2 regions of the Streptomyces sp. NPDC037288 genome follow, and region 1 is predicted to be linked to the other one. Evidence: riboswitches for the same ligand, from Rfam matches in the RefSeq annotation. Region 1 holds a riboswitch; the other holds the start of a gene.
The links. A riboswitch is a leader RNA that binds a small molecule or an ion and turns the genes downstream of it on or off. The one in region 1 is predicted to bind S-adenosylmethionine.
Positions count from the first base shown of each region.

Region 2: linked by a shared signal. The riboswitch ahead of ACZ7GZ_RS10425 (aminotransferase class V-fold PLP-dependent enzyme) and the one ahead of thrC (threonine synthase) in region 1 are both predicted to bind S-adenosylmethionine.

Region 1 covers NZ_JBVJVY010000024.1:2,953-18,626, reverse strand. Annotated here, with positions in the region: gene ACZ7GZ_RS25135 (CBM35 domain-containing protein) at 1-677, shown strand, start outside; gene ACZ7GZ_RS25130 (1-phosphofructokinase family hexose kinase) at 757-1,686, opposite strand; gene nagA (N-acetylglucosamine-6-phosphate deacetylase) at 1,821-2,963, opposite strand; gene ACZ7GZ_RS25120 (ROK family protein) at 2,963-3,940, opposite strand; gene ACZ7GZ_RS25115 (extracellular solute-binding protein) at 4,005-5,336, shown strand; gene ACZ7GZ_RS25110 (DUF3263 domain-containing protein) at 5,372-5,596, shown strand; gene otsB (trehalose-phosphatase) at 5,661-6,494, shown strand; gene ACZ7GZ_RS25100 (alpha,alpha-trehalose-phosphate synthase (UDP-forming)) at 6,482-7,903, opposite strand; gene ACZ7GZ_RS25095 (glucosyl-3-phosphoglycerate synthase) at 7,993-8,937, opposite strand; SAM riboswitch class I at 9,097-9,244, shown strand; gene thrC (threonine synthase) at 9,262-10,545, shown strand; gene ACZ7GZ_RS25085 (MoaD/ThiS family protein) at 10,542-10,817, shown strand; gene ACZ7GZ_RS25080 (cold-shock protein) at 11,248-11,454, shown strand; gene groL (chaperonin GroEL) at 11,779-13,401, shown strand; gene ACZ7GZ_RS25070 (MFS transporter) at 13,426-14,772, opposite strand; gene ACZ7GZ_RS25065 (NADH:flavin oxidoreductase) at 15,154-15,674, shown strand, end outside.
Region 2 covers NZ_JBVJVY010000007.1:5,013-20,686, reverse strand. Annotated here, with positions in the region: gene ACZ7GZ_RS10480 (GMC oxidoreductase) at 1-193, opposite strand, end outside; gene ACZ7GZ_RS10475 (glycosyltransferase family 4 protein) at 261-1,403, opposite strand; gene ACZ7GZ_RS10470 (glycosyltransferase 87 family protein) at 1,524-2,759, shown strand; gene ACZ7GZ_RS10465 (hypothetical protein) at 2,929-4,113, opposite strand; gene ACZ7GZ_RS10460 (C40 family peptidase) at 4,142-5,167, opposite strand; gene ACZ7GZ_RS10455 (C40 family peptidase) at 5,406-6,431, opposite strand; gene ACZ7GZ_RS10450 (NYN domain-containing protein) at 6,652-7,995, opposite strand; gene ACZ7GZ_RS10445 (hypothetical protein) at 8,041-8,280, opposite strand; gene ACZ7GZ_RS10440 (rhomboid family intramembrane serine protease) at 8,431-9,174, shown strand; gene ACZ7GZ_RS10435 (Lrp/AsnC family transcriptional regulator) at 9,171-9,452, shown strand; gene ACZ7GZ_RS10430 (hypothetical protein) at 9,801-9,980, shown strand; gene ACZ7GZ_RS10425 (aminotransferase class V-fold PLP-dependent enzyme) at 10,411-11,772, opposite strand; SAM riboswitch class IV at 11,932-12,048, opposite strand; gene trpD (anthranilate phosphoribosyltransferase) at 12,123-13,187, opposite strand; gene qcrB (cytochrome bc1 complex cytochrome b subunit) at 13,306-14,943, opposite strand; gene qcrA (cytochrome bc1 complex Rieske iron-sulfur subunit) at 14,940-15,674, opposite strand, start outside.

The sequences.
Region 1 (15,674 bases):
TGCCCGGCGGCACCCCGCCGCCCGGCCGCCCGCAGAACCAGCCCGCCCCCGGCCGCCGCGGCCCCAACACCAAGGGCCTGCTGATCGGCGCCATCGCGGTGGTCGCCGCGGTCGTCGTCGGCATCGGCGCCGCGATGCTCAACGGCAACGACGACAAGAAGAACGCCAACCAGGCCAACACCACCCCGACCCAGTCCCAGAACCACTCGCCCAGCCCGTCGAGCAGCAGCTCTACGACGCCGGGAGAGCTGCCGAAGACGGATGCCAAGGCTCTGCAGCTGGGCGGCAGCGCCGCGCTGGCCTCGGACATCAAGGGCGCCCCGTCCGAGGGTGGCGTCTACGTCGGCGGCTTCAACCAGGTCGGCTCCTCGGTCACCTGGAACATCGACGGCATCCCCGAGAGCGGCAAGTACAGCCTGTACGTCGGCTATTCCGTCCCGGGCAAGGACGCCACAGCGACTCTCACAGTCAACGGCACGACGTCCAAGGCCAAGTTGAAGAACTGGGCGCGCGCCCCCGAGGGCAACTACGAGAGGGGCTGGACCCGCAGCTACAACTGGATCCAGCTCAACAAAGGCACGAACAGCATCAAGGTCTCCTGTGAGCAGGGCGACCAGTGTGACGCCAACATCGACCAGCTGTGGCTGGTGAACGGCTGGGTGAATTCCGGCGGCTGAGCCTCAAGGGGGATTCCAGCGGGGATTCCCACATCGGCCGCCAGAGGTGTCGCTCAATACCTCAACGGGCTCCCCGGAATCACGCCTCGCCGACCACCCCGGTCCCCGCCACCCGCCCCCGCAGTTCCTCGTACACCGCGGGGTCGAACTCGCCGGCGGCCCGTGCCCGTACCGTCGCCGCCGACAGGGCGACCGCGCGGGTCAGGCGTTCTGGCCAGGGAAGCTTCTCCACCAAGCCGGACAGCAGGCCCGCCACCGCCGAGTCGCCCGCGCCCGTCGGGTTGCCGTGGACGCGGGCCGGTGGGGTGGCGCGCCAGCGGCCCTCTGGAGTGACGGCCAGCAGGCCCTGGGCGCCGAGGGAGGCCACCACCGCCTGCGCCCCACGCCGCCGCGCATCCTGGGTGGCGCGCAACGGTTCGTGGGAGCCGGTGAGTTCGGCCAGTTCGTCGGCGTTGGGTTTGATGAGGTCGGGGCGGGCCGCCACCCCCCGGCGCAGGGGTTCGCCGCTGGTGTCCAGTAGGACGGGGACGCCGTGGGTGCGGGCGGTGCGGACCAGGTTCGCGTAGGCGCCGACCGGGACGCCGGGGGGCAGGCTGCCGCACAGGGCCACTGCCGAGGCGCCGGAGAGCAGTTCCTCGTACCGGTCCAGGAACGCGCCCCACTCGGTCGGCGCGATGAGCGGGCCCGGCTCGTTCAACTGGGTCGTGTCACCCGAGCGTTCGTCCACGATCGCGATCGTGCGCCGGGTCGCGCCGGCGATGGGGACCAGCGCGTCCGTCAGGTCCGGAGTGTCGGCCAGCCGGTCGCGTATCGCCCGGCCGGTCCCGCCGCCCGCGAACCCCGTGACCGTCACCTCGTGGCCGAGCGCGGCCAGTACGCGGGCCACGTTCACGCCCTTGCCGCCCGGTCGCTCGATGACGTCCGAGACCCGGTGCGAGGCGTGCGGCCGTAGCGACCGCACGCGATAGGTGATGTCGAGAGCGGTGTTCAGCGTGACCGTGAGGATCACCCGGTCGACCTCCCTCGAAGTCCCTTGCGCCTGCCATCGCGCCCGTCATCGGTTTCCGGGGCCCGATCATGCCAAAGAGACGGCGGCCGGCCCAGTCACGTGTCAGCCGCCGTCGAGGGAAAAAGGCGGGCAGATCAGGCCGGTTGGGGCGGGACCACCCACTCGCCCCGCCGCATCACGCCCTTGAGGTCGAAGTCCGCGTCCAGCAGGACCAGGTCGGCGTCCTTGCCGGGCTCCAGGGAGCCGATGCGGTCGAAGAGGCCGAGGAGGCGGGCCGGGTTGACGGACAGGGCCGTCACCGCGTCCTCGACCGACAGCTTGTCGACGGTCACCGCCCGCTTGAACGCCCGGTCCAGGGTCAGCGTGGAGCCCGCGATCGAACCGCCCTCCACCAGCCGCGCCACCCCCTCGCTGACCTCGACCTCCAGCGGGCCGAGCATGTAACGCCCGTCGCCGGTGCCGGCCGCGTCCATCGCGTCCGTGATGAAGGCGACGCGGGAGGCGCCCGCGCGGTGGAAGGCCAGTTCCAGGGCGGCGGGGTGGAGGTGCACGCCGTCGTTGATCAGCTCGACCGTGACCCGCTCGTCCTCCAGCAGGGCGGCGATCGGGCCGGGCGCGCGGTGGCCCAGCGGGGGCATCGCGTTGAACAGGTGGGTGGCGACCGTGGCGCCCGCGTCGATGGCCTCGACCGTCTGCTCGTACGTCGCGTCCGTGTGCCCGATCGCCGCGATCACGCCGTGCTCGGCGAGCAGCCGTACCGAGTCGATGCCGCCCGGCAGCTCGGCGGCGAGGGTGACCATCGTCGCCCTGCCGCGCGCCGCGTCGATCAGCTTGCGCACCTCGGCCGGCTCCGGGTCGCGCAACAGCTCCTCGGAGTGCGCGCCCTTGCGGCACGGCGAGATGAACGGCCCCTCGAAGTGGATGCCGGCGATCTCCCCCTGCTCGGCCAGTTCGCTCAGCAGCCCGGCCTGCCGCACCAGCAGGTCCATCTCGTCGGTGACGGTCGAGGCGACGAGGGTGGTGGTGCCGTGCGCGCGGTGCGTGGCGATGGCCTTCATGATCTGGTCCGGGGTGCCGGAGAAGGAGGCGCCGCCGCCGCCGTGGTTGTGGATGTCGACGAAGCCGGGGATCACCCAGTGGCCGGTCACGTCGATGACCTCGGCGTTCTCGGGAACGGCAGCCGTGATGCCCGTACCCTCGACGCTGACGCGCCCGTCGTCCACCACTCCGCCGGGCAGCACCACCCGGGCACCTGCGAGAACCAAGCTGGGAGCCATCAGGCGGTTACCTCCGGGGGGTCGGTGGGGTCGGTGGGGTCGGTGGGGTCGGTGGGGTCGGTGGTGTCGAGCAGGTCCTGCGCCAGCAGGCCCGCGCCCAGGCAACCGGCCGTGTCGCCGAGGGCGGCCGGCACGATCGTCGGCAGTTTCTGGAAGGTGACCCGCCGCCGGACGGCGTCCCGCAGGGGTTGGAACAACACTTCCCCCGCCTCGGCGAGACCACCACCGATGATCAGGGTGCGCGGGTCCAGCAGGGTGAGCGCGGTGACCAGGCCGTCGGCGAGCGCGTCGACCGCCTCCCGCCAGACCCGGACGGCGTTCGGGTCACCGGACGCGACGGCCTTGGCGCAGTCGGCGGCGTCCGCGTCCGGGTCCCCGCAGGCCGCCGCCCAGGCCTCGCTGACGGCGGACGCGGAGGCGTACCGCTCCAGGCAGCCGTGCTGCCCGCAGGGGCAGGGGGTGCCGGACGGTCGTACGACGACGTGGCCGATCTCGCCGGCGAAACCGTGCGCGCCCGCCTCCACCCGGCCGTCGATGCCGATGGCGCCCGCGATCCCGGTCCCGAGCGGCACGAACAGGAACCGGTCGGCGCCCTTGCCGGCGCCGATCCGGCCCTCGGCGAGGCCGCCGGCGCGCACGTCGTGGCCGAGGGCGACGGGGACGCCGAGCCGCTGTCCGAGGAGCGCGCGCAGGGGTACGTCCCGCCAGCCGAGGTTGGCCGCGTACGCGGCGATGCCCCGCTCCTCGTCGACGATGCCGGGGACCGCGATGCCGGCTGCGGCGGCGGCCTCGCCGTAGCGCTCTACGCCGTACGCGCGCAGCTCGGCGGCGAAGTCGAGGATCGTCGCGACCACCGCGTCCGGTCCGCGTTCGCGTCCGGTGGCGCGTCGGGCGCGGTGGAGCAGCTCGCCGCCGTCGCCGACGAGGGCGGCCTTCATCCCGGTACCGCCCACGTCCAGGGCGATGACATGTCTCACCACGGCCCCTAGTGTGAACCTCCTACCCGCAAGAGGTCTAGTCCACTTACGTGGTGTAGACCTTATGCGTCCATATATTGAACGGTCAGACAGCAGGGTTGGGGCTTTGACGGTGGGTCGGCGTACGGCAGGAACGATCGCGGTGGTGTCCGCACTGGGCATGACGGCGGTTCTCGGCGGCTGCGGGAGCACGGGCTCCTCCGACGTCACCTTGAGACTGGTCGCCGCCGACTACGGGGACTCCGCCGCCAACAGTTCCAAGAAGTACTGGGACTCCCTGGCCAAGGAGTACGAGTCCAAGCATCCCGGCGTGAAGATCGACGTCAGCGTGTACTCCTGGAACGACGTCGACGCCAAGGTCAAGGACATGGTCGCCGCGGGCCATGCCCCCGACCTGGCCCAGATCGGCGCCTACGCCGACTACGCGGCCGCCGGCAAGCTCTACCCGGCCTCCGAGCTGCTCTCCATCCGCACCCAGGCGGACTTCCTCTCCCAGCTCTCCGACGCCGGCCAGTGGGACCACACGCAGTACGGCATCCCCTTCGCCGCCTCCACGCGCGTGCTCTTCTACAACAAGACCCTGTTCACCAGGGCCGGCATCACCCCGCCCACCACCTGGGACGAGCTGGCCGCCGACGCCAGGGCGCTCAGGGCCAAGGGCGTGAAGTACCCCGTCGCGCTGCCGCTGGGCCCCGAGGAGGCCCAGGCCGAGACGATGCAGTGGCTGCTCAGCGGGGGCAACGGCGGCACCGGCTACACCGACGACATCGGCACCTACACCATCGACTCGGCGCCGAACGTCAACACCTTCACCTGGCTCAAGGACAACCTGGTCGGCAAGGGCCTGACCGGCCCGGTCGCGCCCGGCAAGCTCAACCGCGCGGACGCCTTCGCCGCCTTCGCCGACGGCCAGGTCGGCATGCTCAACGGGCACCCCACGCTGATCCAGCAGGCGGAGAAGAAGGGCGTGAAGTTCGGCATGGTGCCGATGCCGGGCCGCACCGGCAAGGCCAGGGCCTCCATGGGCGTGGCGGACTGGATGATGGGTTTCAAGCAGAACGGGCATGCCGAGCAGATAGGCGACTTCCTCAACTTCGTCTACAGCGAGAAGAACGTCCTCGCGTTCTCCCGCGAGTACGGCCTGCTCCCGGTCACCGGCTCGGCCTCCAACGCCATGAGCGACTCGGAATCCCCGGCCGACCAGGCCCTGCACCCCTTCCTCGACCAGCTGCCCACCTCCGAGCTGTACCCGGTCGGCAAGACCTCCTGGGCGGCGGTCAGCGCGGCCGTGAAGCAGAACATCGGCCAGGCCGTCACCCCCGGCGGCAGCCCCTCGGCCGTCCTGTCCCGGCTCCAGGCGACGGCGACCGCGGCCGACAGCGGCGACGCGGGCTGAGCCGGTTGTCCGTGCCCGGCGCTACGGTGGCGGGCATGGAACTAGGCCACCGCGAACAAGCCATCCTCGCGCTGGAGCGCCGCGGCTTCGCCGGCCCCGGCGCGAAGGAACGGGCGATACGCGAGGAACTGGGCCTGTCCCCGGTCCGCTACTACCAGCTGCTGAACGCGTTGCTGGACGACGAGAGAGCGCTGGCGGCGGACCCGGTGACGGTGAACCGCCTGCGCCGGGTGAGGGAATCCCGGCGAGCGGAGCGCTGAAGCCGACCGGGCCGGACAGGGCGCTCCAGGAGTGAGGCGGACCCGCGCTGGATACCTTCGCTGTATGGACCCTCTGCCGACCCCGCGGACCCAGCCCGGCCGCGACGGCCTCGCCGCATTCCTGGCGAAACCCGCCGCAGCAATCGTCGGCCTCGACTTCGACGGCACGCTCGCTCCCATCGTCGCCGACCCCGAACAGGCCCGCGCCCACCCCGAGGCCGTACCGGCCCTCGCCGCACTCGCCCCGAAGGTGGCCTCCATCGCCGTGATCACCGGCCGCCCGGCCGGGGTCGCGGTCCGGTACGGCGGCTTCGCCGGCGTCCCGGGCCTGGAGCACCTGACCGTCCTCGGCCACTACGGCGCCGAACGCTGGGACGCGGTCACCGGCACCGTCACCGCCCCGGCCCCGCACCCCGGTGTCGCCGCGGCCCGCGCCGAACTGCCGGGCGTGCTGGACCGCAACGGAGCCTGGCGCGGCACGTGGATCGAGGAGAAGGGCCGGGCGGTCGCGGTGCACACCCGCCGCGCCGACGATCCGCAGGCCGCGTTCGAGGCCCTGCGCGGCCCCCTCACCGACCTCGCCACCCGCCACGGCCTGATCGTCGAACCCGGCCGGATGGTCCTGGAACTGCGCCCGCCGGGCATGGACAAGGGCGTGGCGCTCGGCGACTACGTCCGCAAGACCGGCGCCGAGTCGGTGCTCTACGCCGGTGACGACCTCGGTGACCTGCCCGCCTTCGCCGCCGTCGACGAACTCCGCTCCGAGGGCGTCCCCGGCCTCCTGGTCTGCAGCGGCAGCACGGAGGTCACGGAACTGGCGGAACGGGCCGACCTGGTCGTGGACGGCCCGGCCGGCGTCGTCCACCTGCTGCGGACGCTGGCGGCTCAGCTGGACTGAAGCTCCCGCAGCTGCTGAAGGAACCACTGGGCGGGCGGCAGCGCGGTGGCCGCGGCGGCCAGCCGCTTCGATCGCTCCGCCCGCTCCCCATCCGGCAGGGACAGCGCCTCGTGCAGGACCCGCGCGGTCTGCAGCACGTCGTAGGGGTTCACCACGAGCGCGTCGGCGCGCAGTTCCTCGTACGCCCCGGCCTCCCGGGACAGCACCAGCGCACAGCCCCGGTCGGAGACGACCGGGATCTCCTTGGCGACCAGGTTCATCCCGTCCCGGATGGGGTTGACCAGGGCCACGTCGGCGAGCCGGTAGGCGGCCAGGGAGCGGGCGAAGTCGTCCTTGACGTGCAGCACGACCGGGGTCCAGCCCGGTGTGCCGTAGGTGGAGTTGATCTCCTCGGCCAGCCGCCGCACCGCGGCGGTGTAGTCGCGGTACACGGCGAGGTCCTGTCGCGACGGGTAAGCGAACGCCAGGTGCACCACCCGCTCACGCCACTCGGGGTGGTCCTCCAGCAGCTGCCGGTACGCCTGCAGTCCCCGCACGATGTTCTTCGACAGCTCGGTGCGGTCGACCCGGACGACGACCCTGCGGCCCTCGCCGATCTCCTCCCGCAGCGCCGCCATCCGCTCCTGGACGTCCGGCTCGTGCGAGCGCTTGCGCAGGAAGTCCCCGTCCGCCCCCAGCCCGTGCACCCCGATCCGCGTGTCCGCGGGGATCCCGGACTCCAGGGCCGCCTGCGCGCAGTCCCGGAACGCGTCCGCCCACCGCCGGGTCAGGAACGCCACCCGGTCCGCCCCGAGCATGCCCCTGAGCAACTGCTCACGGATGTCGTCCGGCAGCAGCGCGAAGTACTCCGGCGGCGCCCACGGCGTGTGCGAGAAGTGACCGATCCGCAGGTCGGGGCGGAGTTCCCGGAGCATCCCGGGGACCAGGCACAGGTGGTAGTCCTGCACCAGCACGGCCGCCCCCTCGGCCGCCTCCTGGGCCAGCGCCTCGGCGAACGCCCGGTTGTAGGCCTCGTACGACGCCCACTGCCGCCGGAACCCCGTGTCGAAGACCGGCTCCAGCGGGGTCTGGTACAGCATGTGGTGGACGAACCAGAGCACCGAGTTGGCGATGCCGTTGTAGGCGTCCGCGTGCACGGCCGCGTCGATGTCGAGCATCCGCACCCGCTGCCCGCCGGTGTCCCCGGCCGGCAGCAGCCCGCCGTCCGCACGCCGTACGGCCTCCCGGTCGCCGTCGCCGAGCGCGGCGCACACCCATACCGAGTCCGCGTCCGCGCCGATGGCCGACAGCCCCGAGACCAGCCCGCCGCCGCCCCGCCTGGCGTGCAGCGAGCCGCTCTCGTCCACCGTGTACGAAACCGGGCCGCGGTTCGACGCGACCAGCACCTCAGCACCCTGCGTGGAAGCCATGGTCCTCAACCTAGCCCGGCCCGGAAACGCTCAAACGTACGGCTACGCGCCGTGATGGGGCCGTATACGAACACAGGCCACATCCGGCCTCAGGCCACCTTGCGTTCGGCGTACTCCGCGATCTCCACCATCGGCGGCCGTTCCTCCGTGTCCACCGAGTAGGTGCGCGGCTCGAAGCCGTCCTCGCCCCGCTCGAACTGGGTCAGCGACGGCCGGATCAGATGCCCCCGGGCCAGCCGGAGCTGGGCCGTCCGGTAGATCGCCGCCGCCATCCGGCCCAGCGCCTGCCCGTCCTGGTGCCGGTGTCTGCGGACCCCGACGTCGACCTGGGCCAGCGCGTCCAGACCCGCCAGGTGCAGCGCGTCCACCAGCATGCCCAGCTCCACGCCGTAGCCGACGGGGAACGGCAGCTGCTCCAGCAGTGAACGGCGGGCCGCGTATTCCCCGCCGAGCGGCTGCACGAAACCGGCCAGCTGCGGCCAGTGCATGTTCAGCAGTGGGCGGGCCATCAGCTCGGTGACCCGGCCGCCCTGCCCGGCGGCGCCGCCGAGCGGACGGTCGTACATGCCCTTGACCAGGTCCACGTCCGGCTCGGTGAGCAGCGGGCCGACGATTCCGGAGACGAAGTCGGAGGAGAACTCCTTCAGGTCGGCGTCGATGAAGCAGACGATGTCCCCGCCGGTCACCAGCAGGGAGCGCCACAGCACTTCACCCTTTCCGGGGACGGCGGGGATGCGGGGCAGGATCTCGTCGCGGTGAACGACCCGGGCGCCCGCGGCGGCGGCGACCTCGGAGGTGCGGTCGGTGGAGCCGGAGTCGACGACGACGATCTCGTCGACGAGCGGTACCTGCTCCACGAGGTCGTGACGGATGACCGCGACGATGTCGCCGACCGTCTCCTCCTCGTTGAGCGCGGGCAGCACGACGCTGATCGTCTGGCCCGTGCGCTGTTTGGCGGACAGGATCCGGTGGAGAGGGCGATCGGTCACGGACCAGGAGCGGGTGGACAGCCAGCGCTCGACTTCTTCCAGCACGGTCTGCGACTCCTCACTGTTCGTGACCACACGGGTGAGCCGTGTGATCCATCTCGCGGTTCGGACGACTATCTCAACTGTCCTGGCCGTCGGTTACAGTCTTGAACAACGCCGATGACCATCGCATGTCGGGGGTCATGGGCGTCCACAACCGCATACAGCTCATCCAGAGGGGCAGAGGGACACGGCCCGATGAAGCCCCGGCAACCCTCCAGTCGGTTCTTGTCACGTTGACGTGGCGAGGCTCCCGGCTAGGGAAGGTGCCAAATCCGTCTCACGGCGAGATGCGTCGTGAGGAAGATGAGGAGAAAGGGCCTCGCCTCCATGGCTGTGCAGACAGTTGCAAGCACCAGCAGTTCCACCGTCGACCTCGGTCCCGCCGCTGCCCTGAGCTGTCGGGAGTGCGGTCACCGCGTGCCGCTCGGCCCGGTGTTCGCCTGCGAGGAGTGTTTCGGCCCGCTGGAGATCGCCTACGACTTCGCCGGCTACGACACCGAAGAGCTGCGCCGCCGTATCGAGGCCGGTCCCGCGAACATCTGGCGTTACGCGCCGCTGCTGCCCGTCCCGGCCGACGTGGCCGACAAGCCGAACCTGAACCCGGGCTGGACCCAGCTCGTCCGGGCCGACAACCTCGCCGCCGAACTCGGCGTCACCGGCGGCCTGTTCGTGAAGGACGACTCCGGCAACCCGACGCACTCCTTCAAGGACCGTGTCGTCGCCCAGGCCCTGGAGGCCGCCCGCGCCTTCGGCTTCACGACGCTGAGCTGCTCCTCCACCGGCAACCTCGCCGGTGCCGTCGGCGCCGCCGCCGCCCGGGCCGGCTTCCGCTCCTGCGTGTTCATCCCGCACGACCTGGAGCAGGGCAAGGTCGTCATGGCCGCGGTCTACGGCGGCGAGCTCGTCGGCATCGAGGGCAACTACGACGACGTGAACCGCTTCTGCTCCGAGCTGATCGGCGACCCGGCCGGCGAGGGCTGGGGCTTCGTCAACGTCAACCTGCGGCCGTACTACGCGGAGGGCTCCAAGACCCTCGCGTACGAGGTCTGTGAGCAGCTCGGCTGGCGGCTGCCCGACCAGATCGTGATCCCGATCGCCTCCGGTTCCCAGCTCACGAAGATCGACAAGGGTCTGCAGGAGCTGATCAAGCTGGGTCTGGTGGAGGACAAGCCGTACAGGATCTTCGGCGCGCAGGCCGAGGGCTGCTCGCCGGTGTCGACCGCCTTCAAGGCCGGCCACGACGTCGTTCGGCCCCAGAAGCCGAACACCATCGCCAAGTCCCTCGCCATCGGCAATCCGGCCGACGGCCCCTACGTCCTGGACATCGCCCGGCGCACCGGCGGTGCCGTGGAGGACGTCACGGACGAGGAAGTCGTCGACGCGATCAAGCTGCTGGCCCGCACCGAGGGCATCTTCGCGGAGACGGCGGGCGGTGTGACCGTCGGCGTCACCCGCAAGCTGCTCAAGGACGGCGTCCTGGATCCGACGAAGACCACGGTCGTCCTCAACACGGGTGACGGCCTGAAGACCCTCGACGCGGTGGCCGGGACCGGCCTCACCGCCACCATCCGCCCGACCCTGGACTCCTTCCGAGAGGCTGGCCTCGCATGAGCGTGACCGTTCGCATCCCCACCATCCTGCGCACCTACACCGGCGGCCAGGCCGAGGTCGCCGCCGAGGGCGCGACCCTCGCCGAGGTCATCGAGGACCTGGAGAAGAACCACACGGGGATCGCCGCCCGTGTCCTGGACGACCAGGGCAAGCTGCGCCGGTTCGTGAACGTCTACGTCAACGACGACGACGTCCGCTTCGAGCAGGGCCTCGAGACCGCCACCCCGGACGGCGCCGGTGTGTCCATCATTCCGGCGGTCGCCGGCGGCTGATCGTTACCTTGGGTAACCCCAGTTACTCATTGTTCATGGAATTGCCTCCTCCGTGAGAGAAGCGGAGGGGGCAATTCTGCGTGATTGAGCGCGGTACAGTTGGGGAACCTGGGCACGGCGTCAGGGCGTAAGCCCTGGATTTCATGCCGCACACCCCGCAAGATGCAGCCAAAGTGCGGGGCTTTTATGCGGCTTTTGTAACCTTTGCGGGGCCCGACTTGCCCCGAAGTCAGGTGAATTCTCACCACATTCCGGACCGTTCGCGTCCAGAATTCTCGTCCGATTGACCTGTTGCAGACGGCAGTTGGACAGATACATTCAGCCGCGGTCGACGCGTTCCGGCGCACGCCCCCGACCAATGGGGGGTGAGGTCTGACCCGGGTCCGCGAAGTGTGGATCTGTGCAAGGGCCAGTAATAGGGGAGTTAGGCATGGCTCAGGGCACCGTCAAGTGGTTCAACGCGGAGAAGGGGTACGGCTTCATCGCGGTCGACGGTGGTGCGGATGTTTTCGTCCACTACAGCGCGATCCAGATGGACGGTTACCGCACCCTGGAAGAGGGACAGCGGGTCGACTTCGAGATCTCGCAGGGCCAGAAGGGCCCGCAGGCGGACATGGTCCGGCTGGCGACCAGCTGAAGCACGCGTCGACTGACAGCGACGTTCTACGTTCGTCTTCGAAGGGCCCGTACCTCCTGGGGTACGGGCCCTTCGTCATGCCCGGCGCCCTTGTTCGCGCGGGGCTGAGCGCCCCCCGCGGCATGCCCGGGGCGCTTGCACTCGGAGGTGCCGAGTGCTAATCATTGGCGTTAGCACTCTGAAGGTGAGAGTGACAAAGAAGGACCGGGTCGGTGAGGCCCGCAGGCCAAGTGGGGCAAGGAACCACGGGGCCGGCGAGCCGTCCGTCGCGGGCGCGGGCGCGGTCCGAAGGAATCACCCCCAGTCCTGGAGGGACCACTTCACATGGCCAAGATCATCGCGTTCGACGAGGAGGCGCGGCGCGGCCTCGAGCGCGGCATGAACCAGCTCGCGGACGCCGTCAAGGTGACGCTCGGCCCCAAGGGCCGCAACGTCGTCCTCGAGAAGAAGTGGGGCGCCCCCACGATCACCAACGATGGTGTCTCCATCGCCAAGGAGATCGAGCTCGAGGACCCGTACGAGAAGATCGGCGCCGAGCTGGTCAAGGAAGTCGCCAAGAAGACGGACGACGTCGCCGGTGACGGTACGACCACCGCGACCGTGCTCGCCCAGGCCCTGGTCAAGGAGGGTCTGCGCAACGTCGCCGCCGGTGCCAACCCGATGGCCCTGAAGCGCGGCATCGAGAAGGCCGTCGAGGCCGTCTCCGGCGCCCTGCTGGAGCAGGCGAAGGACGTCGAGACCAAGGAGCAGATCGCCTCCACCGCGTCCATCTCCGCCGCCGACACCCAGATCGGCGAGCTGATCGCCGAGGCCATGGACAAGGTCGGCAAGGAAGGCGTCATCACCGTCGAGGAGAGCAACACCTTCGGCCTGGAGCTCGAGCTCACCGAGGGTATGCGCTTCGACAAGGGCTACATCTCCGCCTACTTCGCGACCGACATGGAGCGCATGGAGGCGTCGCTCGAGGACCCGTACATCCTCATCGCCAACTCCAAGATCGGCTCCGTCAAGGACCTGCTCCCGCTCCTGGAGAAGGTCATGCAGTCGGGCAAGCCGCTGCTGATCATCGCCGAGGACGTCGAGGGCGAGGCCCTGTCGACCCTGGTCGTCAACAAGATCCGCGGCACCTTCAAGTCCGTCGCCGTCAAGGCCCCGGGCTTCGGCGACCGCCGCAAGGCCATGCTCGGCGACATCGCCATCCTCACGGGCGGCGAGGTCATCTCCGAGGAGGTCGGCCTCAAGCTGGAGAACGCGACCCTGGACCTCCTGGGCCGCGCCCGCAAGGTCGTCATCACCAAGGACGAGACCACCATCGTCGACGGTGCCGGCTCCTCCGAGCAGGTCAACGGCCGCGTGAACCAGATCCGCGCCGAGATCGAGAACAGCGACTCGGACTACGACCGCGAGAAGCTGCAGGAGCGCCTGGCGAAGCTCGCCGGCGGTGTCGCGGTCATCAAGGCCGGTGCCGCCACCGAGGTGGAGCTCAAGGAGCGCAAGCACCGCATCGAGGACGCCGTCCGCAACGCCAAGGCGGCCGTCGAGGAGGGCATCGTCGCCGGTGGTGGCGTGGCCCTGCTGCAGGCCTCCCAGGTCTTCGAGAAGCTGGAGCTCGAGGGTGACGAGGCGACCGGCGCCAACGCCGTGCGCATCGCGCTCGAGGCCCCGCTGAAGCAGATCGCCGTCAACGCCGGCCTCGAGGGCGGTGTCGTGGTGGAGAAGGTGCGCAACCTGACCCCGGGCCACGGCCTGAACGCCGCGACCGGCGAGTACGTCGACCTGGTCGCCGAGGGCATCATCGACCCGGCGAAGGTGACCCGTTCCGCGCTGCAGAACGCCGCCTCCATCGCCGCGCTGTTCCTCACCACCGAGGCCGTCATCGCCGACAAGCCGGAGAAGGCCGCCGCGCCGGCCGGCGGCGGCATGCCGGGCGGTGACATGGACTTCTGATCGACCCCTGGTTGATCACGTCCTTTACCGAGGGCGGCACTCCCTGTCAGTGGCAGGGGGTGCCGCCCTCGGGCGTGTCCGGGAGCCGGTGGCGGGCGCGGTGAGGGCCGTCAGGCGCCGCAGGCTGGCCTGACGCTGCACCACACTCAGCCCGGTGACGGCGGCACCGAGCGCCAGCCAGCCCGCGGGACCGGCCGTCATCACCGCACCGGTCAGCAGCAGGGGCCCCACCGACTTCTGCACCGACTGCGCCATCCCGGCCACGCCCAGATAGGAAGCACGGGCGCGCGGTGGCGCCAGGACGACCGCCAGCTCCCAGGAACTCACGGAGCGCAGCAGTTCGGCCAGGGTGACCAGCATCGCGGCGGCCAGCATGGCGAGCGAGGCGGACCAGGCCCCGCCACCGGTGGCGGTCGCCAGCACGAGGCAGCCGGCGAGCAGCGTCATGCCGTACCAGCCCACTGCCGCGGCCGCCCGGCGCGCGCCTTCGGCCCGTGCCGAGACCCGCAGTTGCAGGACCACCACGAGCACGGTGTTGACCACCAGGAACGCGGGGACGACCGCGTGCGGCGCGCTGGTGTGGTGCACCAGCCACAGCGGCAGCCCGACGCTGAGAACGGAGTCGTCCAGGTTCATCGGGATGTCGAGGAGGACGAAGAGCAGGTAGCCGGGATCCCGCCAGGGGCTGCGGGCGGGGGTCGGGTCGGGGGCGGGTGTGCTGCCGTCGCCGTGCGCCACGATCAGGCCCTGGCCGGCCGGTTCCCGGGTCCGCCAGACCAGCGCGGCGGCCACGAGGTAGGACAGCGCGTTGGCCAGGATCAGCGCGCGGTAGGCGTTCGGGGTGCCCACGGCGAGGCCGAGCGCGGCGATGCCCGCACCGACGGCGTATCCGGCGTTCGCCACGCTGCGGAACAGCGCCTGGTAGGTGGCTCGCCGCTCACCCGCGACCCGGGTGGCGAAGAGCATCTCCAGTGTCTTGGCCGCTCGCTCCGCCAGACTGGTGAGGGCGACCACGGGCAGCAGGGTGGCGAGGTCGTCGGCGACCAGCAGCAGGACCATCGTGCCCAGGCGCAGCAGGTGACAGCCGATCAGCAGACCCCGCACGGGAAGCCGTTCGGCGGCCCGCCCGGCGAGCGGCGACCCGGCGATCCCCGCGACCGCGCCCACCCCCAGCAGCAGCCCGAGCCGGCGCGCGTCCAGCCCGCTCACGTAGGTGAAGTAGAGGACGCAGGCCGCGGCCCACACACCCGTTCCGGTCCGGTCCACGCACTGCGCGAGCAGCATGGTCCGCGCGTCCCGCCCGCCCGGTGGCCGTCGCAGCTGCGCTATCAGCCCGTCCCCGCCGTCCTTGCCGTTTCCGGCCCGTCGCATGGCCAGCCCCCGTTTCCCACCGTCGCGGTAATCTCGATGTCAAGATACTTGATATCGATAGACGGAGGTGGGCGCGGGAGCGGGTGGGGCCGGACCGTTCGGGCGGTGGCGCGTCCCTGATCGCAGTGGCTTGAGCCTTGGCCTCCGCCACCACCTCGAAGTGCTCCTCGAACTTCGATTTGGCCGCTGCCCCAGCTGCTCCGGGCGCGCGGTGATGACGACGGGTCGAGGTCCTTCGGTCCTGCCATGTGAGTGGTGTCACGTGAAGGGCTTCGGCGGGGCGGAATGTGGGGCAGCGCATAGGCGATTACTTAAGAGCCTGCAACAATGCGTGCTCACATACCGTCCGGTTAACCCCGCCACTCACGAGGAGCCCCTCACGTGACCGTCACGACGCCCGCCTCCCGCGCGGCCCAGATACTGTCCCGCCCGATCGCGCTCAACGGTCTCACCGTTCCGAACCGGATCGTGATGGCGCCGATGACCCGCATGTTCTCCCCGGGCGGCATCCCCGGCGAGGACGTGCGCTCCTACTACTCCCGCCGCGCCGCCGCCGGCGTCGGGCTCATCGTCACCGAGGGGACGTACGTCGGCCACGAGTCGGCCGGGCAGAGCGACCGGGTGCCGCGGTTCCACGGCGAGGAGCAGCTCGCGGGCTGGGCGAAGGTCGCCGAGGACGTGCACGCGGCGGGCGGCACGATCGTGCCGCAGCTGTGGCACATCGGCATGGTCCGCAGCCAGGGCGACGCCCCCTTCCCGGACGCCCCGGCCGTCGGCCCCTCCGGCCTGGTCACCGCGGGTGCCGAGCCCACGGGCAAGGCGATGACCCAGAAGGACCTGGACGACGTGATCGGCGCGTTCGCCCGGGCCGCCGCCGACGCCGAGCGCATCGGATTCGACGG
Region 2 (15,674 bases), on a different contig from region 1:
CTGCCTGGCCGAGGCGGAGGGCGGCCACGGCGGCGCCGTAGCCGGAGCCGACGACTATCGCCAGCGCGTTTTCGACCGTGTCGGGCTCGGTGGCCTTGGCTGACTGGAGTCCTATACGGGTGAAACCGAGGGCAGCCGCTGTCTGCAGCGCTGCCATACCGAGTATGTGACGTCGCGTCAGCTGACGTCTCATCAGGTTTGGTGTCATGCGCGCAGCATGGGCGGATTTTCCGGTTCCGCCAAGGGGACGAGCGTTTGCCCTACAGCAAGTTCTTGAGCCGCTCGGCGAGCAGGTCCCAGCGCCACTTCTCCTCGACCCACTGGCGGCCTCGCTCGCCCATGCGGCGGCGCAGGCCGGGATCGGCCAGCAGGGGCACGATGCGGTCGGCGGCCTCCTCGGGGGAGCCGCCCCTGACGACCCAGCCGGTCTCGCCGTCCAGGACCGCGTCCGGCGCCCCGCCCGAATCCCCCGCCACCACCGGCAGACCGGTCGCCGAGGCCTCCAGGTAGACGATGCCCAGGCCCTCCACGTCCAGACCGCCCCGGCGGGTACGGCAGGGCATGGCGAAGACGTCGCCGGCACCGTAGTGGGCGGGGAGTTCGGACCAGGGGACGGCGCCGGTGAAGCACACGGAGCCGCCCACACCGGTCTCGGCCGCCATCCGCCGCAGATCGCGCTCGTACGGCCCGCCGCCCACGATCAGCAGGACGGTGTCCGGCTCGGCGGCGAGGATGCGGGGCATGGCCTGGATGAGGGTGTCCTGCCCCTTGCGCGGGACCAGACGGGAGACGCAGACCACGACCGGGCGGTCGGTGAGTCCCAGGCGGGCGCGGATCTCGTCGCCGCCGGAGTCGGGGTGGAAGGTCTTCTCGTCGACGCCGGGCGGCAGCTGGACCATGCGGCTCGCGGCCTGCGGGGTGAGCGCGGTGGCGATGCGGGAGCGGGTGTACTCGCCGAGATAGGTGAGCGTGTCCGTCGAGTCGCCGATCCGGCGCAGCAGCTGCCGGGCGGCGGGCAGCTGGGCCCAGCCGGCCTCGTGGCCGTGGGTGGTGGCCACCAGCCGCCCGGCGCCGGCCTTGCGCAGGGCCGGGGCCATGAGGCCGAGCGGGGCCGCCGCGCCGAACCACACCGAGGTGCAGCCGTGCTCGCGCAGCAGCCGCACCGCCCGCCGGGTCGCCTGCGGCGTCGGCAGCAGCATGGTCGTACGGTCGCGTACGACGGTGAAGGGCTGCTCGGCGTCGAAGGCGGCGGTGGCCTCGACGCCCTCCCGGCCGCGCTTCCAGGTGGAGGCGTAGACGACCAGCCGGCCGGGGTCCAGGCGGAGGGCCATGTTGTGCAGGAAGGCCTGGATGCCGCCCGGCCGGGGCGGGAAGTCGTTGGTGACGATGAGGGTCTTGTGCATCGCCGCCGACCCTACCCAATGGTCCGGGCGCGGCCGAGTCTGTGGCAGGCGCACAGCCGGGCAGGACATCATGGTCCGCGACGCGTCCATCGAAGCGGAAGTCGAACGGCAGGGGAGCACGTGGAGACGAAGGGCACCGCGCGGTCCCTGGTATGGCTGCTCGCGACCTGGGGCGTCACCCGGGTGGTACTGCTGCTGTTCGTCTTCGGCGTGTACGCCTTCCCGGGCCCGGACGTCACCTCGGACGTGTCGGTGATCTACCGCGGCTGGTACGAGGTACTGCGTCAAGGAACGTTTCCGCTGGACGATGTGACCTGGCAGTACCCGCCGGCCGCCGCCCTGGCGGTCCTCTCCCCGGCCGTCCTGCCCTTCCTGTCCTACGCGCACGCCTTCTTCGTGCTGGCGTTCCTCGCCGACGCGGTCGTGCTCGCGCTGCTGCTGGGTCCGGGCCGGCGCCCCGGCCGGTCGCCGCGCGGCGCCTGGGTGTGGGCGGCCGGCGCGCCGCTGCTCGGCCCGACGGTGTACGCACGCTACGACGTGATGGTGACCGCGGTGGCCGTGGCGGCGCTGGCCGCCGGGGCCCGGCGGCCACGGGTGATGGGCGCGCTGGCCGCGTTCGGGGCGCTGCTGAAGGTGTGGCCCGCGCTGCTGCTGGTCGGGGCCGTGCGGCGGCGGGCGTGGGCGTCGGCGGCGGTGACGGGGACCGGCCTGACGGCGCTGTTCGCGGTGTCCGTGCCGGGCGCCTTCGCCTTCCTGACGTTCCAGCGGGAGCGGGGCACCGAGGTGGAGTCGCTGGGCGGCCTGGTCTTCCATGTGGCCCGGTACTTCGGCTGGCCGGGCGAGGTGCTGCTGAACTACGGCTCGGTCGAGTTCGTCGGCCCGTACGTGGAGCAGGTCAGCGCGGCGGCGCTGGCGTTGACCGGGGCCGCGTTCGGCTGGCTGCTGCTGTGGCGGCTGCGTGCGGACCTGACGGCGCCGCACACGCTCGCGGACGCGGCCTTCAGCGCCGTCCTGCTGTTCACGGTCACCAGCCGGGTGATCAGCCCGCAGTACCTGGTGTGGCTGATCGGCCTGGCCGCGGTCTGTGTGTCGTACCGGGCGAGCCGGATGGGGGCGCCCGCCCTGATGGTGGTGGCCGCGTCCTTCGTGACGGTTCTGGAGTTCCCGCTCGGCTTCTCGCACGTGGTGGTGAGCGACCGCTACGGCGTCCTGCTGATGGCGGTGCGCAACGGCCTGCTGGTCGTGGCCTCGCTCTCGGCGGTTCGCCGGCTGTGGCGCTCGACGGTGCCCCCGGCCCCCGCCACGCCCGTGCCGCCCCGGCCCGTCCGGCCCCGGCGGACCCCGGTCTCCTCCTGACTCGGCCGGCGCGCACCGGGGAGACCTCGGTGCCCTCCCGCTCCCCCGGCCCGCCGCAGCAGCGCCTTGCGCTCCCCCGCCGCCCTCGGTCACCGACCACGTCCGCTTCCACACCCTCCTGGCTTTCCTGCGGCGCAGGGTGGGCCTCCTTCGGACGCGGTCGGGGCGCTCAGCCGAGCTGCGCCCTGACGTAGGCGCGCCACCGCTCGGTGAACGCCCCCGGCGTGGTGCCGAGCACCTTCTTCAGGGCGTCCTCGACGGCACCGGCCCGCTTGCCGTGGGCGCCCACGGCGCGGTAGAAGGCGCCGAGCCGGGCCGCGCCCCAGTGGGCCGCGATCATCCGGCAGGCCAGCCAGCCGCTCTCGTAGGCCTGCGCCAGCTCGGCCGGTTCGCTGGTGAAGCCGAAGTCCTTGTCGGAGGGCAGTTCCATGGGCGCGTGACCGTCCTGGACGGCGCGGGTCAGTTCCGGCGCGGCCTCGGTGGGGGTGCGGCCGGTGCCGAGATAGCCGATCCAGTCCGCGTAGCCCTCGGAGAGCCACAGCGGGGTGGCGGCGGTGGTCTGCGCGCGGGTGGCCACGTGGGTGGTCTCGTGGGTGAGCACCACCTGCTTGCCGGTGTCGCCGAGGACGGCGTACGCCTCCGGGTTGACGACCACCCGGTCCGCGGGCGCCCGGCCGGACCCTCCCGCCTCACCGGTGGTGACGGCCGCGATGCCCCGGTAGTTGGCGGCGGGCGAGCCGAGCAGTCCCCCCATGTCCTTCAGGGACCGCGGGACGAGGACGACGACATGGCGGCTCCAGCCGGTGCCCCAGGCCCGGGAGACGGCCGGGACCGCACGGTCGGCGAGGGTCGCGTAACCGCTCAGCCCGGCGGCCGTCAGGCCGGTGCCCAGCACCAGGCTGTGCGCGCCCTTCACGGCGGTCACCGGACCCTGGTCCCAGAGCTGCTGCCCGGTGCCCGTCGCGGGCCTGTCGGAGGTGACGTACCACTTGCCGTCGGCGGTGCGGCCGAGGGTGAGGGTGCGGCGGACGTCGACCGGGGCCTTGTCGTACCCGGCGACGCGGTAGTCCAGGTCGGCGTCGGCGGTGGCACCGGAGGGGGTGCGGCGCACAGCAGTGACCTGGTAGCTCCAGGAGGCCAGCGGGAGGGCGCGCAGCCGGGTGTACCCGCTCCGGACGCCCGTCGCGTCGTACGCCGTCTCGTCGTGGCCGAGGAGGGCGGCCGAGCGCCGGTCGAGCAGGTGCTGCACCTCGGTACGGGCCGCGTCGGTCCCCGTGCCGCCACACCCGGTCGGGGACAGCAGCAGACCGAGGCACACGGCCCCGATGCTCCACCCCCGTCTGCGACCAGCCATTTCCCGATCGTAACGGCGAGCGGCGCGGTCAGGGCCGGGTCACCGACGAGATCGGCATCATCCCGACCGGGTCGTAGCGCACCGCCGCTCCCGGATAGGGCGCGTGGATGACCTGGCCGTTGCCGACGTACATCCCGACGTGGCTGGCGTCGGAGCGGTAGACCACCAGGTCGCCGGGGCGGGCCTCGGACAGCGGGATCTGCCGGCCGGCGAAGCGCTGCTCCTGCGAGGTGCGCGGCAGCTGGATCCCGGCGTGCGCGTACGACCACTGCATCAGGCCCGAACAGTCGAAGCCCCCCGGGCCGTTGGCGCCCCACACATACGGGCGGCCGAGAGCGGAGCGGGCGGCGGCCACCGCGGCTGCGGCTCGGGCGTCGGGGAGGACGGCACCGGTCAGGTCGGGCAGGTGCAGGTCGAGGCGGTCGGGGCCGTCGGAGCGCGACGCCCGGTCGTAGGCGGCCCGGTCGGCGGCGGGCATCGAGTTGAGCACCTGCCGGGCCTTGGCGAGCTTGGTCTCCACGGTCCGCTTGTGCGCGGCCACCGCTCTGCGGCTCTTCTCCAGCGTGCCGAGCCTGCCGGCCGCCTCGGCGCGCTCCTGGGTGAGGTCCCGCAGCGCGGTGCGCAACTCCCGCAACCTGCCGGCCTGCTGGGCGCCGATGCGGTCGAGGGTGGACGCCTTGTCGAGATAGTCGTCGGGGTCGTCGGAGAACAGCAGCGCGACGGCCGGGTCGAGGGCACCCGCGCGGTACTGGGCGCCCGCCAGCGAACCGAGCTGCTCGCGCAGGCCGTTGATGCGCTGCTGCAGCCGCGCGACGCGGTCCTGGGACTCGCGCACCTCGCGGCGCAGCGTGCCCTCCTGCTCCTGGGCCTTGTCGTAGGCCTGGGTCGCCCGCTCGGCCTCCTGGTAGAGACGGTCCACCTCGGCACGGGTGTCGCCGCGCGGCGCGGCGTGCGCCGGTACGGCGCCGAGTGCGGCGGCCGCGGCCGACAGCACGCACAGGGCGGTGGCGCCCCGGTCGAATCCGGACGAGGCAAGGCGGCGATGAGACCCCACGGCAGTCCTTCTGCTGGCGGACGGATACCGCTCCCCCGGCGCCTGGGGACGGGGAGGCCCCGGCGCCGGGGAAACGCGGCAGACAGTAGCCGCAGGGAAGGGCGCCGAGCCAAGCCGGTGGCGGCACAAAACGGCACCGCCCCGCCCCTGACGCAGGTCATGGGCGGGGCGTGGAGTCAGCCTCGGTCCGTGGGATTCGCCCGTTCGGACGTCACCGTGTGCGGGTGTCGCGGTTGTCTCAGACCCGGACGCCGAACTGGAACGGCATGTCGGCCATCGCCTCGTAGCGGACCACGGCACCGGTGTGCGGGGCGTGCAGCACCTGGCCGTTGCCGGCGTAGAGGCCGACGTGGTGCAGGTCGCCGTAGAAGAACACCAGGTCGCCGACCTGAAGCTGGCTCATGGAGAGGTGGGGGCCGATGTTCGCCTGCGCCTCGGAGGTGCGCGGGATGGAGACGCCGGCCTGGGCATAGGCCCAGGAGGTCAGGCCCGAGCAGTCGAAGGAGGACGGTCCGGTGGCGCCGTAGACGTAGGGCTTGCCGATCTGGCTCTGGGCGGCGGAGAAGGCCGCCCCGGCGCGGCCGGAGGCCGGCGGGGTGTCACCCAGGTTCGCCCGCTCGCTGGAGGAGCGGTCGGCGCGCTGCTGCTGCGCGGCCAGGTCCGCCTTCTCCTTGGCCGTCAGGGTGTTGAGGAGCTTCTGCGCGTCGGCGAGCTTGCCCTGGACTTCCTTCTTCTTGTTCTCCAGCTCGGTGCGCGTGGAGGAGAGGTCCTTGAGCTTCTCGGTGGCCTCGGCCCGCTCCTGGGCGAGTTCGCGCTGTTTGTCCTGAATCTTCTTCAGTGCGTCGACCTGCTGGGCGCTCAGCTGGTCGAGGGTGGAGGCCTTGTCGAGGAAGTCGTCCGGGTTGGACGACAGGAAGAGCTGGACCGAGGGGTCGATGCCGCCCGAGCGGTACTGCGAGGTGGCCAGCGAACCCAGGCCGTCGCGGAGCTTGTTGAGGTCCTGCTGGCCCCGGGCGACATTGTCCTGGATCGTGGATATTTCCTTCTGCAGCTTCTGCTGCTTCTCCTTCGCCCCGTTGTACTTCTCGGTGGCCTGCTCGGCCTCCTCGTACAGCTTGTCGACCTTGGCCTTCACCTGGTCCTTGCTGAGCTTCGGCGCGGCATTGGCGGCATTCGCGCTCAGGACGACGGCTGCGGCGGCTGCGGTGGTCAGCACGGTCACGCGGGCGCGACTCTGCTGCTTGGGTCGACGGTGGGACGCCACGGAGGACGAACTCCTTCTTGTGAGTGAGTGAGTGATCACCCGTTCGGAGGTTCGAGCCCAGACCCTAGTGACCCAGTTGTGATCAGTTCAAATCCTCTCACCAGAAAATCCCATCACGCAATGCATTCTTTGCACAGAACTCACATGGGGTGATGTGCGGTTGACACAACGTCGCGTGACGATACGGCCAATTCGGGCATTACGTATGCCCGTTGGACCTTCAGGACAGTCGCTTGAGAAGCACCGCGGACGCGACCGGTCGGGCACCCGCCTTGGCGACCCCGTCGGCCACCTCCCGGTCGGTGGAGGCGACGATGACCGGACGGCCCGGCGGCTCCGCGCGCACGAGCTGGCGGATCAGTTCGTCGGCCGTGACCCCCGGCTTGGAGAACAGCACCCTGACCCCGCGCGGCGGCGCGAGCAGCACCGGGGCCGCCAGCTCGGCGCCGTCGAAGACACACGTCACCTCGGCGCCGGTCTGGGCGGCGAGCGCCGACAGCTGGCCGAGCAGCCTGAGCCGCTGCTTCTCCAGCGGCATCTGCGGATAGCCGGTCTTGGTGACGTTGTAGCCGTCGACCACCAGATGCGCCTGCGGCAGTGCGAGCAACTGGTCGAGGATGGCCGGATCGTGCTCGGACAGGGCGCGCGCCGCGATGTCCTTCGGGGTCATTCGTCCCGGTTCGACCGCGTCGACCGTCTCGGCGGGCCGCACGGACACCGGAGGCAGGGCGAGTTCACGGCGCAGCCCCTGGGTGGCCTCCAGCAGGGTGTCCAGCAGCAGCCGCACCCGCATGTCCTCCACGCTGCGGCCCTCGCGGGCCGCACGGCGGGTGGCCTCCAGCGCGGCCTCCGCCTCACCCAGGCGGGCCTTGAGCCGGCGGGACTCGCTCTCGGCGGTCGACACCTGCCGGTGCGCCTCCGCGCGCACGGCGTCGATCTCGCCCTGCGCCTTGCGCAGCGCGGCCTCGCCCCGCTTCACATCGCTGAGGGCGGCACGCAGCTTACGGTGAAGTGATTCGGCTTCCTTCTTGGCCGACTCCAGCTCCGTGCGCAGCCGTTCGGTCTCGGCGCGGGTGTGGTCACGGGCCTGGGCGAGCTCGCCGCGCAGCCGCTCCAGTTCGGCCCGGCTCTCCTCGTCCGCCCGCTCGGCGTCGGCGCGCTGGGCCTCCTCGCCGGCCGCGGTGACCAGCTTCACCCAGCCGGACGGGCGCAGTACATAGGCCGCGGCCGCCACGTCGAGCGGGTCCGCGGCCGGGGGCGGGGAGCCGGAGTCGAGAGCACCGGCGAGTTCCGGCTGAGCCTCTCTGAACTTCTCCCCGATCCGCTGCCGGAAGAGCGGATCGGTCTCCAGCGCCGCCGCCATCGCGTTCCCGGCGAACTTCGCGCGGCGATTGGGGGCGAACCGGGCGTACTGTCTCAACTGGGCGGGCAGTTCCACCACGGTCAGCCCGCCGAAGCCGTCCGAGACGATCTGCACGACCCGACGGCGCACGCCGTCGGGCAGCGGACGGTCAAGCACCTCAGCGGTGCCGTCGCCCGGCCCCCCGCCTGTGGTCTCCACCATCCGTCACACCCCACTATGTCTGCTACTTCTCCGGGGCCGCTCCGCTCAGGAGCCGGCACCCGGCCTGTCCACGAGTTCCACCTGGTCCACCGCGTTGCACCAGCGGCAGCGCACCGACTCGATGGTCTCACTGACCACCTCGCGCTCCTCCACCGTCGGCTCGCCCGCCAGGTCGAGGTGGACGTACTCGACGACCTTCGAGGAACGCGTCACGTCGAACCGGGTGAGGTTGCCGCACAGGGCGCAGCGCCATCGGGTCGTCGCGGTCGGCAGGGGAACCGTCATCGTGGCTGTCCGCTTCCTTCTCGTCTCGCCGCGCCGCCGGCCGACGCGTGTGGCCGTAACCCTACGGCCTGCCGGGGACTCGCCGCCCGTCCATCCACGGCGGCGAGGCGGTCTGTCGGCTTGCGTCCCGTTACGTCATGCTCTGTGTTCATGATCAGCGAGTGGAGCACGGCGGCCGGCAGGGCCCTCAGAGCGGTCCGGAGCGCACCGGCACCCATGACATACGCCCTCATCGGCCTGTGCTGTCTGCTCTTCGTCCTGGGTCCGGCCTCGGGGCTCGCCCCGGGATACGGCTCCGGGGACGCGCTGCTCGCCGCACAGCGGGCGTACTTCCGGCGCTGGGGCGTGGTGCCGGCCGAGCTGTTCGCCAGGCCGGCACGCGCGGCCCTCACTCCTGCCACGGCCCTGTTCGTGCACGGCAGCTGGGTGCATCTGCTCGGCAACATGCTCTTCCTCTTCGTCTTCGGCGTGATGACCGAGGAACGGATGGGCCAGGTCGAGTTCACCCTCTTCTACGTCGGCTGCGGCTACCTGGCCCTGCTGGGCTACGCGGCCGCCAACGCCGCCTCCGGGCAGTCGCTGGTCGGCGCGTCCGGGGCGATCTCGGCGGTCCTCGGAGCGTTCCTCTACCTGTTCCCACGCGCCCGCGTGACCAGTCTTCTGCCCTTCCTGTTCTTCCTGCCGCTGCGGTTCCCGGCGTGGGTCGTGCTGCCCTTCTGGGCGGCGCTGCAGTGGGCGGCGGCACGGCAGGCCTCCAACGGCCCCGGGGTGGCGTATCTGGCCCACCTGGTCGGCTTCGGTCTGGGCTTCGGCTACGCATGGGTGCGCTACGGCCGTACAGCTAGAGTGAGGTCCGCCCCAGCTCCGGCACCCGAGGGAGAGAACCAGCCGTGATCACCGCGATCGTCCTCATCAAGACCAGCGTGGACCGGATCCCCGAAATCGCGGAACAGATCGCCGCGCTGGAGAGCGTCAGCGAGGTCTTCTCGGTCACCGGCACCTACGACCTGATCGCCATGGTCCGGGTCGGCCGGCACGAGGACCTGGCCGAGATCATCCCCGGCCGGATCAGCAAGATCCCCGGCGTGGAGGCCACCGACACGCACGTCGCGTTCCGCACGTACTCCCAGCACGACCTGGAGGCCGCGTTCTCGATCGGTCTGGACAACTAGGAGCGCCGCTCAGTCGGTGACCGCGACGCGCCGGTCACCCCCGGCGCCGTGGCCCAGGGCCGACGTCACAGGGCGAGCACCTGGTCCGGGACGGGCCCGAGACCCGGAAACCCCGGCGCGGCGTGGCCGAGTCGGTGAACAGGGTGGTGCCCGCCTCCCGCTACGACGGAAGTGCTGGCGGATCCGACCGGGGACGGTCGGCGCCCCAGCGGCGCGGTCCGCCCGCGTCCGCGCTGCCGAGGGAAACGAGCACCTCGCCGCCGAGCAGGACGTTCCCGCGCGGGGAGTCGCGGCAGATCGTGTGCGGGACGTCGTCGCACGTCGTCGCACGTCGTCGCAAGTGCCGACGTGGGCGACGGAACCGTCCCGGGACACCGCGCGGCAGGGGCGGCCGTCCGGAGCACCGAGGCCGCCGACGTCGTACTTGCGGCGCAGGACGGCGGACGAGCCGGCTCCGTCGACGGCGGGGAACGCGCTCCCCGTCCGCACGGCCCGCCGCACCCGTCCCACCCGGGGCGGGTGCTGTGACGCAGGCACTCCGCGGTGAAGCCGGCCTCCGCGCCCACCTCCGCCGCACCGGCGACTCAGCGGCGCCTCGCGCAGACGGGCCGACGCTGGCCGCCGTGCGCGGGCCCGCGCAGGGAGCCGCATGGCGATCCAGCAGGGGCAGGTGCCGTGACGCAAGGACTCGCATGAAGCCAGCCGCACCGGCTGCTCGGCGGCGCCTCGCGCAGGCAGGCCGACGCTGGGCGCTATGCGCGGGCCCGCGCAGGGAGCCGCATGGCGATCCAGCAGGGGCAGGTGCCGTGACGCAAGGACTCGCGTGAAGCCAGCCGCACCGGCTGCTCAGCGGCGCCTCGCGCAGACGGGCCGACACTGGCCGCCGTCGCGGGCCCGCGCGGCGGAGGCGCGTGTCGATGCGGGCGCGGCCCCCTGGGGCGCTGCCGCTCGGGCCGGCTCAGACCGCCGGGACGCAGCGGCCGTCCTCCGTCCTGTACGTCCACTTCGCGCCCTCGGCCACCAGTTCCCTGACCGCGGTGACGAAACGCTCGACGTGTTCGTCGGGGGTGCCCGCGCCGAAGCTGACGCGGATGGCGTTGAGGGACTTCTCGCCCGGGGCGGCCTCGGGGGCGCCGCATTCGCCCTGGGTCTGGGGGTCGCTGCCGAGGAGGGTGCGCACCAGCGGGTGGGCGCAGAAGAGGCCGTCGCGGACGCCGATGCCGTACTCGGCGGAGAGCGCCGCGGCGAAGTGGGAGCTGTTCCAGCCCTCGACGACGAAGGAGATGACGCCGACCCGCGGGGCGTCGTCGCCGAAGAGGGACAGCACCTTCACCTGCGGGACCTCGGCGAGGCCCGCGCGGACCTCGGCGATCAGCTGCTGTTCGCGGGCGACCAGGGTGTCCCAGCCGGCCTCGGTGAGCGCCTTGCAGGCCGATGCGATGGAGTAGGCGCCGATCACGTTGGGTGACCCCGCTTCATGCCGCGCGGCGCTCTCGTGCCACTCCACGTCCACACCGCCGTCCTGACGCCGGGTCACCTTGCGGCTGGCGCCGCCGCCCGCGAGGTACGGCTCGGCCGCGCGCAGCCAGTCGGCGCGGCCGGCCAGGACACCGGAGCCGAAGGGGGCGTACAGCTTGTGACCCGAGAAGGCGACCCAGTCGACGTCCAGGTCGCACACGGACACGGGGTGGTGGGGGGCCAGTTGGGCGGCGTCCAGGACGATGCGGGCGCCGTGCGCGTGCGCCGCCGCCGCCAGTTCGCGTACCGGCCACAGTTCGCCGGTGACGTTGGAGGCGCCGGTGACGCAGACCAGGGCCGGGCCGTGGGGGTCGCGGTCGGCGAGGGCGCGCTCCAGGGTCTCGACGGCCTGCTGCGGGGTGCGCGGGGCGTCGAGGCAGGTGACCTTCGCGTCCTGCCAGGGCAGCAGGGAGGCGTGGTGCTCGGTCTCGAAGACGAAGACCTGGCAGCCGGCGGGGAGGGCGCGGGCCAGCAGGTTCAGGGAGTCGGTGGTGGACCGGGTGAAGATCAGCTGGTCGTCGGTCCGGCAGTCCAGGAACTCCGCGACCGTCCTGCGGGCGGCCTCGAACAGGTCGGTGGAGAGCTGGGAGAGGTAACCGGCGCCACGGTGGACGCTGCCGTAGTAGGGGGCGTAGGCCGCGACGTCGTCCCAGACACGCTGGAGGGCGGGGGCGCTGGCCGCGTAGTCGAGGGCCGCGTAGGTGACCTCGCCGCCGGTGACGAGCGGGACGGTGACATCCCTGCCCAGGACGGACAAAGGCGCACAAACGGACTGGTCGGCGGCAGCGGTGAAGACGGACATGGGGAACTCCCGTGAGGAACATACGCCCGAAGGCGCAGGAAGAAGAGAAAAGGGTGTGCGGAGGCGGGGCTCAGCGGCCCTATCGCATTCGCTTGCTCACGGAAGACTCCCTCGAACGACCAGGACCCCTGGCCCCACACTTCTCAAAAGCGTGCGAGGGGTCCGCGCTTGCCGTAGACCTCGCTGCCTACGGCCTGGTCTTCACCCGGGGCACCCCGCCACGGACGGAGGGTTGCCGGACAGTCGGCCGGGGCCTCATGACTGTCACTCATGACCTGGTCTGGAACGTACGTGAAGTGATCGCGGTCCCGCAACCCGTGTCCGCATCGCGGGACCGCCCCCCGCGCGTCTCAGGCGTTGCTGGCCGCCACCCAGCGGTCCAGTGTCCGCTTCGCCGCCCCGGAGTCGATGGACTGCGCCGCCCGGTCCATCCCGGCCCGCAGCTGCTCGGCCAGCGGCGCGTCCGTCGGACGCAGCGCGACGAGCGCCGCCGCCGAGTTCAGCAGCACCGCGTCCCGTACGGCCCCCGTCTCACCGTCGAGCAGGCGGCGGGCGACCTCCGCGTTGTACGACGCGTCCGCGCCGCGCAGGGCCTCCACGGGGACGAGGTCGAGGCCGACGTCCCTCGGGTCGAAGGACTCCTCGGCGACCTTGCCGTCCCGGACCACCCACACCCGTGAGGTGGCGGTCGTGGTCAGCTCGTCCAGGCCGTCGTCACCGCGGAAGACCAGGGAGGAGTTGCCGCGCTCGGCGAGGACACCGGCCACGATGGGCGCCATCCGCGGATCCGCCACGCCGACGGCCTGGGACCGCACCTTCGCGGGGTTGGTCAGCGGGCCGAGCACGTTGAAGGTCGTGCGGATGCCCAACTGGCCGCGTGCCGCGGCCACGTGGCGCAGCGCCGGGTGGAACTTCACCGCGAAGCAGAAGGTGATCCCGGCCTCTTCGGCGACCTGCGGGACCCGCTCCAGCGGGAGGTTCAGATTGACGCCCAGCTTCTCCAGCACGTCCGACGCACCCGACGCCGAGGACGCGGCCCGGTTGCCGTGCTTGACGACCTTCGCCCCGGTGCCGGCGACGACGATCGACGACATCGTGGAGATGTTCACCGTCTTGGCACCGTCACCGCCCGTACCGACGATGTCGACGGCCGGCCCCGGCACCTCGATCACGTTCGCGTGCTCGTACATCGCGCGCACGAGCCCGCTGATCTCCTCCACCGTCTCGCCCTTGGCGCGCAGCGCCACGGCGAATCCCGCGATCTGCGCGTCCGTCGCCTCTCCGCGCATGATCCGGTCCATGGCCCATGCCGTGGCGTCCGCGCTCTGGTCGCGGCCCTCCAGCAGGGCGTTCAGCACCTCGGGCCAGGAACGGCCCGCCGCGGTGTCGCCTCCAGCGGGGGTCACAGCGCTCATCAGCCGCTCCTGGTGTCGTGAGAACAGTGTGATCCCACCCTATCCAGCCGCGGGCACGGCGAAGGGCCCCGTCCGAAACCCGGACGGGGCCCTTCAGTGTGGCGTGGCGACGCGGGGATCAGTGGTGGCCGTGGCCGCTCGTGATCTCCTTGTACTCCTCGACGGTCGGCTTCGGGATCTGGTTGTCCTCGCCGTAGTAGGCGTTGGACAGCTTCGCCCGGAGCTTCTCCGAGACCGGGACCTTGCGCTCGACACCGTTCTCGTCGACCGTCGGGCCGATCTCGGCCGGCGCGTACTGGTGGTGAGCCGTGAGGGTGTGCAGCTGCTCCTGGCTGAGCGACTCGTGCACCTCGATGAACTCACCGTGCGGCAGGCGCTTGATGATGCCGGTCTCGCGGCCGTGCAGCACCTTGTCGCGGTCGCGGCGCTGCAGGCCGAGGCAGATCCGCTTGGTGACGATGAACGCGACGACCGGTCCGACGAAGAAGCCGATCCGGACGAACCAGGTGACGGCGTTGATCGACAGGTGGAAGTGGGTGGCCCACAGGTCGTTGCCACCGCCGACCAGGCCGATCATGTAGACCGTCACCCAGGCGACACCGAACGCGGTGCGGGTCGGGGCGTTGCGCGGGCGGTCCAGGATGTGGTGCTCGCTCTTGTCGCCGGTGACCCAGGACTCGATGAACGGGTAGACCGCGATCGCCGCCAGGACGAGACCGAAGAGCACCAGCGGGATGAACACGCCCAGGACGAGCGTGTGACCCCAGAAGTTGATCTCCCAGCCCGGCATGTAGCGGACCAGACCCTCGGCGAAGCCCATGTACCAGTCGGGCTGGGCGCCGGTGGACACCTGGTCCGGACGGTAGGGGCCCATGGCCCAGATCGGGTTGATCTGGGCGACCGCCGCGATGGCCGCGATGGCACCGAACACCAGGAAGAAGAAGCCTCCGGCCTTGGCCATGTAGACCGGCAGCAGCGGCATGCCGACGACGTTCTTCTCGGTCTTCCCGGGACCCGCGAACTGCGTGTGCTTGTGGTAGAAGACCAGGATCAGGTGCGCCACCACCAGGCCGAGCATGATGCCCGGCAGCAGCAGGATGTGGATCGAGTAGAACCGGGCGACGAAGTCGTGGCCGGGGAACTCTCCGCCGAAGAGGAACATCGAGATGTACGTGCCGACGATCGGCATCGACAGGATCGCGCCCTCGGTGAAGCGCACACCGGTGCCGGAGAGCAGGTCGTCCGGGAGCGAGTAACCGGTGAAGCCGGTGAACATGCCGAGGACGAACAGCAGGAAGCCGAACAGCCAGTTGATCTCACGCGGCTTGCGGAACGCGCCGGTGAAGAACACGCGCATCATGTGCACGAACATGCCGGCGAGGAAGATCAGCGCGGCCCAGTGGTGGATCTGCCGGACGAGCAGACCACCGCGCACGTCGAAGGAGATGTGCAGGGTCGAGTTGAACGCCTCGGACATCAGCTGCCCCTGGAGCGGGACATAGCTGCCGTGGTACTCCACCTCGTTCATCGACGGGTGGAAGAACAGCGTCAGATAGACACCCGTCAGGATGATGATGATGAAGCTGTAGAGGCAGACCTCGCCCAACATGAACGACCAGTGGTCGGGGAAGATCTTGCGCATGTTGGACTTGGCCAGGGAGTAGATCCCGAGCCGGCCGTCGGCCCAGTCGGCGACCCGCTCGCCGGCCGGTGCCTTCCCGCGAGAGCGGGGCGTCTTGTTCGCTGCAGTACTCATCCGCGCTCCCAGAATGCAGGACCGACGGGCTCCTCGAAGTCGCCGAGCGCCTGGAGGTAACCCTCGCTGTCCACACCGATGCGCAGCTGCGGCAGGGCGTGGCCGGCGGGGCCGAAGATCACTCGGGCGCCGTCGGAGAGGTCGAAGGTGGACTGGTGGCACGGGCACAGCACGTGGTGCGTCTGCTGCTCGTACAGCGAGATCGGGCAGCCGACGTGGGTGCAGATCTTGGAGAAGGCGACGATGCCCTCGTGCGACCAGTCGAGCTCTTGCTTGTCCTTGATGTTGCCCGGCTGCAGCCGGACGATCATCAGGGCCGACTTGGCGATCTCGTTCTGGAAGTCCTCATCGGTCTCCACCAGGCCGTCGGGCATGGCGAAGGTGAGGGAGCCGACGGCGACGTCCTCGGGACGCAGCGGCTGGGCGGTGTTCATGTTGATCAGGCGCTTGCCCTTGGCCCACAGCGTGTGCCGGAGCATGGTCCCGGGCTTCGGGCCCAGGCCGCCGAGCAGCATGACGCCGGAGAGCGGCACCAGGGCCATCGCGCCGAACATGGTGTTGCGGATCAGCTTGCGGCGGCCGAGCGCCGACTCCTTGGCACCCTGGCGGAAGTCCGCGTGGACCTTCGCGCGGACCTCGGGCGAAGCCTCGATCGGGTGACGGTCGTCCGCGACCTCCACGTCGGACATCAGGGTGCGGGCCCAGTGGACCGCGCCCGCACCGATGCAGAA